3 regions of the Irregularibacter muris genome follow, and region 3 is predicted to be linked to each of the others. Evidence: predicted binding sites of a transcription regulator. Region 3 holds the regulator's gene; each other region holds the start of a gene.
The links. The regulator Rex, encoded in region 3, represses fermentation and respiration genes when NADH is low (regulators of the CRP and FNR family bind a similar motif). The targets are predictions, from matches to a motif close to ATTGTTAANNNNTTAACAAT.
Positions count from the first base shown of each region.

Region 1: adhE (bifunctional acetaldehyde-CoA/alcohol dehydrogenase) is a predicted target of Rex. The motif match lies at 2,059-2,078, and genes of this name have one in related genera.
Region 2: NSA47_RS10175 (acetyl-CoA C-acetyltransferase) is a predicted target of Rex. The motif match lies at 1,082-1,101, and genes of this name have one in related genera.

Region 1 is NZ_JANKAS010000001.1:432,764-436,054, reverse strand. It holds gene adhE (bifunctional acetaldehyde-CoA/alcohol dehydrogenase) at 1-1,900, opposite strand, end outside; gene pflB (formate C-acetyltransferase) at 2,194-3,291, shown strand, end outside.
Region 2 is NZ_JANKAS010000008.1:115,191-118,481, forward strand. It holds gene sufC (Fe-S cluster assembly ATPase SufC) at 1-154, opposite strand, end outside; gene NSA47_RS10170 (glycerol-3-phosphate acyltransferase) at 377-994, shown strand; gene NSA47_RS10175 (acetyl-CoA C-acetyltransferase) at 1,119-2,297, shown strand; gene NSA47_RS10180 (sigma 54-interacting transcriptional regulator) at 2,475-3,291, shown strand, end outside.
Region 3 is NZ_JANKAS010000005.1:171,777-175,067, reverse strand. It holds gene NSA47_RS07810 (ABC-F family ATP-binding cassette domain-containing protein) at 1-1,242, opposite strand, end outside; gene NSA47_RS07805 (redox-sensing transcriptional repressor Rex) at 1,437-2,090, shown strand; gene NSA47_RS07800 (FMN-binding protein) at 2,202-2,726, opposite strand; gene NSA47_RS07795 (thymidine kinase) at 3,027-3,291, opposite strand, start outside.

The DNA of each region.
Region 1 (3,291 bases), on a different contig from region 3:
GCGTTAATGAATAATCCGCTAGGGGATATTTTATATTGTTTTTCTTATCGGTTATTACTGTAAAAGAGGTAACTTCAGAACCTGTTCCACTTGTAGTAGGAATTGCAATCAATTGTGCTTTACTTCCTAACTTTGGAAATTTAAAAGTTCTTTTTCGGATATCTAAAAACTTCATACGCAAGTTTTTAAAATCTACTTCTGGCTGTTCATAAAATAACCACATGCCTTTAGCGGCGTCCATAGCTGATCCCCCGCCCAATGCGATTATTCCATCGGGTCTAAATCTTTCCATAGCCTTTGCTCCATTTATAACAGTTTCTACAGAAGGATCTGGCTCTACGTCAGAGAATACCTCGGTAAGGATATTTTGTTTCTTTAAATGATATAAAACCTTTTCCACATATCCCAAATCTACCATCATTTGATCAGTAACTATCATAGCTCTTTTTACATTTTCCAGTTGTGATAAATAAGCTATGGAGCCAGGTTCAAAATAGATTTTTGGAGGTATTTTAAACCACTGCATATTGGTCTTTCTAAAGGCCATTCTTTTTTTATTTATTAAATTATCTATATTTACATTGTCTGTGGTTGAGTTATTTCCCATTGAACCACATCCTAAAGTAAGAGAGGGTATATTCGAATTATAGATATCTCCAATGGCTCCAAAGGTAGAAGGAGAATTTACTATTAATCTTCCCACCCTAACTTTTTCTCCAAATTCTTTTATAATATGATCATCATTAGAGTGAATAACTGCCGAATGTCCTAGTCCACCAAATTCTGTTACTTCAATACATCTTTGAATCCCTTCATGAAAATCATTCACCATATAACAAGCTAATATAGGACTGAGCTTTTCACCGGAAAGAGGATAATTTCTTCCTACACCTTGTAATTGAGCTATCAGAATCTTAGTTCCTCTAGGCACTTCAATTCCAGCCATTTCAGCTATTTTCTCTGCACTTTTACCTACGATATCGGAATTTAATATTTTCTTTTCTTTTATAAAAGCAGTGGACTGTAATTTTTTTGTCTCTTCTTTATTTAAAAAGTAACACCCATTTTCTCTCATAAATCTTATGGCCATATCGGCAATCTTTTTATCTAAAATTACTGTTTGTTCTGAGGCACAAATCATTCCATTATCAAAGGTTTTGCTTAGAATTAAATCAGTAACAGCCCTTTTGACATTGGCACTTTTCTCTATATAACAGGGTACATTCCCAGGTCCAACCCCTAAAGCTGGTTTACCGGAGCTATAGGCTGACTTTACCATCCCCCCACCGCCAGTAGCTAAGATTAATGCAATATCATTATGCTGTATTAAACTTTGAGTTGCCTCAATAGATGGGTCTTCTATCCATTGTATGCAATCCTCAGGGGCTCCTGCCTTTATTGCTGCCTCTCTTAGTATTTCAGCAGCTCTTTTGCTACATTGTTGAGCACTTGGATGAAAACTAAAAATAATTGGATTTCTTGTTTTTATTGATATTAAGATTTTAAACATAGTGGTTGAAGTTGGGTTAGTTACCGGAGTTATACCGGCTATGATACCAATAGGTTCTGCCACTTCCATATAACCCTCTTCTGCATTTTCTTCAATAACCCCAACCGTTTTTTCTTCCCTAATTTTATTATATATATATTCAGTGGCAAAAAGATTTTTAATCATTTTGTCCTCATAAACCCCTCTATTGGTCTCTTGGGTAGCCAATTTTGCTAATATCATGTGATGATCTATTCCTGCCAAAGTCATATTTTTGACAATTTCATCTACATGATTTTGATCCATCGTTAGGAAAGCATTCTTGGCAATCTTTGCTCTTTCAACAAGTTGATTGATTGTTTCCTCAACAGATAAGTTTTGTTTGTTTATATCTTTCTCTAAAATAGCCATTTTAAACCCTCCAATTGTTATATTTTTAACTAATGTTTGCTAAAAAAAATGGTGGTTCGGTTGTATACTTACTTCCTTTCTTGTTTATTGGGATTTTTTTCTATTTATTTCCCTTGATATAAAAAGTTTGTTTATATCGTTAATAGGATTATAAACCATTTGTTATATTTTTGTCAATATACTTTTGTTATTTTTTAATTTTTTTATCATTCTTTACTATTCCTATTGTTTTTATTTTATATATGTCGTATACTGTATACAAGTAATAAAGAATATAAAAAGGAGGCATAAATATGTTTTCATCTTGGAATGATTTTAATAAAAATATATGGACTGAGCAAATTGATGTACGTAACTTTATTCAAAATAATTATACGCCCTATGAAGGAAATGAGGAATTTCTTCATGATCCTACAGAGGGTACCAAAAAGCTTTGGGACGAGGTAAAAATTTTAATGCAAAAAGAGTTGGATAATAATGGGTTATTGGAAGCCGATACCTCCCTTGTTTCAACTATAACCTCTCATAAACCAGGATATATTGACAATGCTTTAGAAAAAATAGTTGGGCTGCAAACTGATAAACCTCTTAAAAGAGCCCTTATGCCCTTTGGTGGTTACCGTATGGTAAAATCCTCTGCCCAAGCCTATGATCTTTCTATTGATCCACAAGTTGAAGAAATCTTTACTAAATATAGAAAGACCCACAATGATGGTGTCTTTAGTGCCTACACTCCTGAAATGAAGAAAGCTCGTAGTGCTGGTATTATCACAGGATTACCTGATGCCTATGGAAGGGGTAGAATTATTGGAGATTATAGAAGAGTAGCCCTATATGGTATTGACTTTCTCATTGATAAAAAAGAAGAGGAAAAATCTCAATTAAATAATAAAACCATGACCGAAGATGTCATTCGTCTTCGTGAAGAACTTAGTGAGCAGATTGAAGCACTAAAGGATATGAAAGAAATGGCTGCATCCTACGGCTATGATATTTCTTGTCCTGCATCAAATGCCCAAGAGGCTTTTCAGTGGACATATTTTGCATACTTAGCAGCTGTAAAGGATCAAAATGGAGCTGCAATGTCTTTAGGTAGGGTCTCCACCTTCCTGGATATTTATATTGAAAGAGACTTGAGAAATGGAATAATTACAGAAGATGAAGCCCAAGAATTAATGGATCAATTTATCATGAAGTTGAGAATGATAAGATTTCTACGCACTCCCGAATACAATGATTTATTTAGTGGCGATCCCAATTGGATTACAGAATCCATAGGTGGAATGGGTATAGATGGGCGAACCTTAGTAACCAAAAGTTCCTTTAGGATTCTTCATACTCTTTATAATTTAGGTCCAGCACCAGAACCAAATCTTACAATATTATGGTCA
Region 2 (3,291 bases), on a different contig from region 3:
TTAAAACATTGGCCAGGGTAGATTTACCCGCGCCGTTGGGCCCCATGATGACATGGACCTCTCCTTTATTTATAGTAAGGTTGATTCCTTTAAGGATTTCTTTATCTTCAACACTTGCCTTTATATTTTGGATTTTCAATAGAGTGTCTTTCATTTTATTCATTCTCCTTTAATTTCATTGTCAGTAGGGGAAATAATTCCTACTAAATCACTCTGAATTCTCAAAAACATATTATCACTACATGGACCAATAGTCAACGGTAGGAAAGAAGAAAGATGAAAATTTTTATCTAGGTTTCAATGGGTTCAACTATAGTATTGGACAAAATTTTTATGATATAATGAGCTAATCATAGATTATAAAAGGAGGTTAGAAATGGAGGCAATAAATATAATATCTGCTGCTATCGTTGGCTACTTGTTGGGTTGTTTTCAAACCGCTTATCTTGTAGGAAAATTAGTCAATAATATAGATATTAGAAAATTTGGAACCCATAATGCTGGAGCTTCAAACATAACCACTGTTATGGGATGGAAATATGGGATCATCACGGCATTGGGGGATATTTTAAAGGCAATGATTGCCGTATGGGCCTTTAGGATTTTATTTCCCTCCTCAGTAACCCTAGCTTTTATTGCGGGAGCGGCGGCTATCCTAGGACATATTTTTCCCTTCTTCTTAAAATTTAGAGGAGGAAAGGGAGCTGCATCTTTAGTGGGAATGGCAGTGGCTTATAATACTCGTATCGGACTTATTTTAATTTTTACCATCATTGTCATTACCATTGTCACTGATTACATTGCCTTAGGTACTATAGGAATGTTTACCTTACTTCCTATACTGTCTTATTATTATAAATATCCCTTTCTTTGTATCTTCATTGGCATCGGCCTCATGATTCTATCCCTTTTTAAACATAGGGAAAATATCATAAGAACCATCAGACATGAAGAAATAGGATTAAGGCAGGTTATTGAAAAAAATAAAAAGTAGACAACAAAACATCACCTTATCATAAGGCGATGTTTTGTTGTCTACAGAAATGTTGGCAGCGAAATTGCATGTTAAAGATGCATAAGGATAATTATATTTTTAACAAAATAAGGAGGAGTATAAGATGAGAGAAGTAGTTATTGCCAGTGCAGCGAGAACACCAGTGGGAAGTTTTGGAGGAGCTTTATCTAAAGTATCAGCCATTGATTTAGGAGCTGTTGCAGCAAAGGAAGCCATCAAAAGAGCAGGGATTCAATCTGAAATGATTGATGAAGTGGTTTTAGGAAATGTTTTATCTGCAGGATTGGGACAAAACACAGCCAGACAGGTAGCGATAAAGTCAGGCATTCCTGAATCTGTGCCAGCGATGACCATCAATAAAGTCTGTGGTTCTGGCCTTAGAGCTGTGAGCATGGCGGCTCAATTCATTATGCTAGGAGATGCAGACATCGTCCTTGCAGGAGGAACAGAAAGCATGAGCAATGCTCCCTATATACTCCCTTCCGCTAGATGGGGCCAAAGAATGGGCGATGGGAAAATTGTAGACTACATGGTACATGATGGACTATGGGATATTTTTAATGACTATCACATGGGTATAACCGCAGAAAATGTGGCAGAAAAGTGGAATATCACAAGGGAGCAACAAGATGAATTTTCCTTAAAGAGCCAGCTAAGGGCAGAAAAAGCACAAAAAGAAGGAAGATTTAAGGAAGAAATTGTCCCTGTAGAAGTTCCCCAAAGAAAAGGAGATCCAATCATTGTAGATACAGATGAACATCCAAGACATGGCGCCACGATAGAAAAACTCGCTAAATTAAGACCTGCCTTTAAAAAGGATGGGACAGTGACCGCAGGAAATGCATCGGGGATCAATGATGGTGCAGCGGCCATTATCGTCATGTCCAAAGAAAAGGCAGATGAATTGGGGATTAAACCCTTAGCCATTATAAGATCTTACGCATCAGCAGCCCTTGATCCAAAAATTATGGGTTATGGACCTGTACCTGCCACCAAATTAGCCCTTCAAAAAGCAGGACTAGAGGCAAAAGACTTAGACCTTGTAGAGGCTAATGAAGCTTTTGCTGCCCAGTCCTTAGCCGTAGTAAAGGATTTGGGCCTAGATACTGAAAAAGTCAATGTAAATGGTGGAGCTATTGCTCTAGGTCATCCTATCGGAGCCTCTGGAGCAAGAATTTTAGTTACCCTTCTTTATGAAATGAAAAAGAGAGAGGCAAAAACAGGTTTGGCCACCCTTTGCATAGGTGGTGGACAGGGGACTGCACTGATTGTTGAAAGATAGATATTTCTCACAAAAGATGCTCTCATAGGAGAGCATCTTTTGTTGGGTTTGAGATAGATAATCAGGAAGAAGCCTTCGGGAGGAAAAGTCATAATAACAAAATAGACAAACAGGATTGTTAAGTTTTTGATATAATAGAAATAGTAATTTACTCGGAATATAAGGGGGATAAACTTTATGAAAGTAAAGGAAGTCATGACTCACAATCCAATTACTCTTTCTACAAAAAGCACATTAAAAGATGGCGCAGGAGTTTTTATTCATAGTCATATTGATAGTACCCCTGTTGTAGATGAAGAATTTCATCTTGTAGGAATGTTTAGCAAAATACATCTATTTAAGGCTATTGAAGAGGGGAAATCGCCGGATACCAGTATTAATATTCTTATGAATACACAAGTTTCCTGTGTACAGGAAGAGGAAAATGCAAAGATTGTTTTTGATAAAAAGGAAGATAAATTCCCTGTTATTACTCCAGAAGGTAAGCTTATAGGCATTTTGACAAAAACCGATCTTTTGAAGGCCTATAACAGAAAATTAGAGTATACCGTAAAGAATCTAAATACCATTTTAGGATCTTCAGATAGAGGAGTTATCGCCATTGACAATCAGCTAAAGGTCACTTTTTTCAATGAAAGGGCTAGAAAGCTATTAGGGGATACAGAGGATAGTCTGGTTGGAAAGTCTATCTACGAAATCATGTCAGATTCCACCCTGCCCAAGGTTATAGAGACGGGTAAGGAGGAGATTAGAAAAACCATATCTTATCAAGGAAAAAAGATCATTACCAATAGAACACCTGTATTTTATGAACACCGGATCATTGGGGCTGTAGCCTTATTTGAAGATGCTACAGAGCGCAATGAATTTTTTGAGAAATACAAGGCACAAAAAAGCACCATTGAGACATTGCAAACCATATTAGAAATGACCTATGATGGAATTGTGGTGGTGGATAAAAAGGGATACATTACCATGATGAGCAAGGCCTACG
Region 3 (3,291 bases):
TTCGATTATGGTATTATTTTCATCCAAAGAGGTTTGCAATTGATCATAATAGGCTGGATAGACGTGGGAACCGAGGATAACCTCTCCTTCATCACCAGTCAATTCTCCCAAAATAATCTTAAAAAGAGTAGATTTGCCCACACCGTTAGGGCCAATGATACCAATGTGATCCCCTATAAAAATCTGAAAGTTTAGATCAGAAAAAAGTTTAAGTTCTCCAAAGGATTTAGAAAGCCCCTCTACTTTGAGAACATCTCTACCACTCTTTACTTGGGGTTCAAGGGTAAGATGAAGGGTAGGCAGCTGGGTCACAGGGGAATCTATTCTCTCCATTTTATCTAACATTTTTTGTCGGCTTTCTGCTTTTTTTATGCTCTTTTCTCGGTTGAAAGAACGAAATCGTTGAATGATTTCCTCCTGCCTTTTGATTTCTTTTTGTTGCTGTTCATATTGATGGGAGAGAACCTCAAGGGTTTTTCCCTTTTCTTTTACGTATTGGGAATAGTTTCCATTGTAGGTGTATAATTTATGATTTTCAATTTCAAATACTTGGGTGACAAGGGCATCTAAAAAATAGCGGTCATGGGAAATAATAAATAATGTGCTGGCATAACTTGATAAAAATCCCTCTAACCATTCTACGGTTTCCAAATCTAGAAAATTTGTAGGCTCATCTAGTAGCAGAATATCAGGCTCTTGTAATAGGAGCTTTCCTAGAGCAATCCTGGTTTTTTGACCCCCACTAAACTGGACAATTTGTTTGTCATAGTCTTGTTCTTCAAAGCCTAATCCCTTTAATATCCCACGAATTTGACTGGGATAGCCATAACCGTTTTGTTTTTCAAAATCCTCTTGCAAATGTCCATACTCTTCCATGAGAATGTGCATCTTTTCATCTTCTTCATTTTTACCAGCAGAGGAAATGTCTTGTTCCAGTTGACGAAGCTGTTTTTCCATGGCGATGAGGGGGACAAAGATCTCCATGATCTCTTCCCAAAGAGTATTTTTCTCATTTAAATCAAGGTGCTGAGAGAGATAGCCCATAGAGGTATTCCGAGGAGTAGTGCAACTTCCTTCGTCAGGGGCAAGCTCGCCGGCAATGATTTTGAAGAGCGTGGATTTACCGGCTCCATTTCTTCCTACCAGGGCTATACGTTCACCCCCATTAATTTGAAAACTAATATCATCTAAAATTGTATTTATTCCATAATTTTTTTTAATATTTTTGCAGCTTAGTATCATAGGAAATTCCTCCAGAAATATTCACAAATATTATTCATATTGTATCAAAAAATAGGGTATAAATAAATAGAATGAAAAAGCTGAAAAATTGACACGAACTTTAACAAATGATATAATAAAATCGTTAAAGTTTTATTAAAAACAAAATGGATGGAAAAATATACCAACCACGTCATAATATGGGGGGGAACAATATGGAAAGATCATCACACAAAGTTTCAATGGCTGTCATTAGAAGACTGCCAAAATATTATAGATATCTTGAGGGACTTCTAAAAAAAGATATAAATCGTATTTCCTCAAAGGAATTAAGTAGAATTATGGGATTGACCGCTTCCCAAATAAGACAGGATTTAAACTGTTTTGGAGGATTTGGGCAACAGGGATATGGATATAATGTGGCAGAATTACATAATGAGATCGCAAAGATACTTGGGCTGAATAAACACTATTCATCGGTTATTGTAGGAGCAGGTAACTTAGGGCAAGCAATTGCCAATTATTCAAACTTCCAGAGACAGGGTTTTGAATTAAAGGGAATGTTTGATATTAATCCTAAGCTCATTGGATTGCGTATTAGGGACGTAGAAATCCATGATATAGACAATATAGAAGGTTTTGTCAGAGAAAACGATATTGAAATAGGAATCATCGCCGTACCTTTAGAAAATGCTCAGGATATTGCAGATAAGCTAGTAGCAGGGGGAGTAAAAGGAATTTGGAATTTTGCACCCTTTGATGTGAAAGTGCCTGAAAATGTGGAGATTGAACATGTTCACTTAAGTGAGAGCTTATATACTCTTACTTATTTATTAAATGAAAAAGATATCTTAGAAAAAAAAGATTAATATTTTAAAAAAAGTATGGTCCTGACCTTCAGAACCATACTTTTTTAATTGCTTCTTACTTCCATTAAAAAAGGAACCTATATTCTAGGTTCCTGATGATTTACAATTAAATTATTTTACTGGATCAGAAGATAAAGCTTTTGTTGCTAAGTCAAAGAATTCTTTGACATGAATGGATGCACCAGTAATTGCATCAGCATGGCCTTCTTCGCTAGTATATTCGACAGCTGTTGGGTCTTGAATTTCAACTAAATATTTTTCAACTAATTCAGCTTGTTCATGCCACTCAGCACTAGCTCCGCCATTTTCTACCATACCATATTCACCAGATTTGGATTGAGTGATTTTGTCATCTCCACCATCTTTGAAAAGACCATTCCATGTAGCGTCAACGATTTTTCCATCTTTAACTTCTACATCTACTACATATTTCCAACCGGAATCGCCAAAATCAGCTTCTTCAGCATGGTATGTACCATCTTCTAATGAAGAAACGTCTACTTTTGCAGTTTCTTCTGCTGGTTGTTGTTCTTCATTATTTGCTGGTTCTTCTGTATCAGCAGGCTTAGAAGAGCATCCTACTACAAATGAAAATACTAATGCCAATACTGCTAATAACATTAAAGCTTTTTTCATGATTTTCCCCCTCAAAGGTATTATTTTGTTTGGCTCAATTGTTATTATATATACAATATATAATAAAATCAATAGGTTTTTTGAAAAAATATATAAGAAAATATATATGTTTAGTTGGATTAAAAAAATCAACGATTTATTATTGTTCTATGAGAAAATCCCGGTTTATTTGAAAAATAAACCGGGATTTTGCATACCTTTTATAAGCAATATTAAATTGATAATGATTTGTTAAGATTCAAAGTAGCCTGTAAAGGAAAAAGGAAGGAATACTTACCTATAAGCCAAGGATTATTCACCTTATAATTGGGGATTTCCATAGCATTTTCTACATACTGGGATGTAATGATCATTTCCTCCTATTTGGATTTGTTCCCCAGTATAAAGGGGCTTTCCATCCAGTACCCGAAGAACCATAGTGGCCTTTTTATTGCAAAACCAACAAATGGTTTTAATTTCTTCTATTTTGTCTGCATAAAGCAGTAAGGTTTCACTACCTTCAAATAGATGGTTTTGAAAATCATTTTTTAGACCATAAACAATGACAGGAATATCCATATAATCT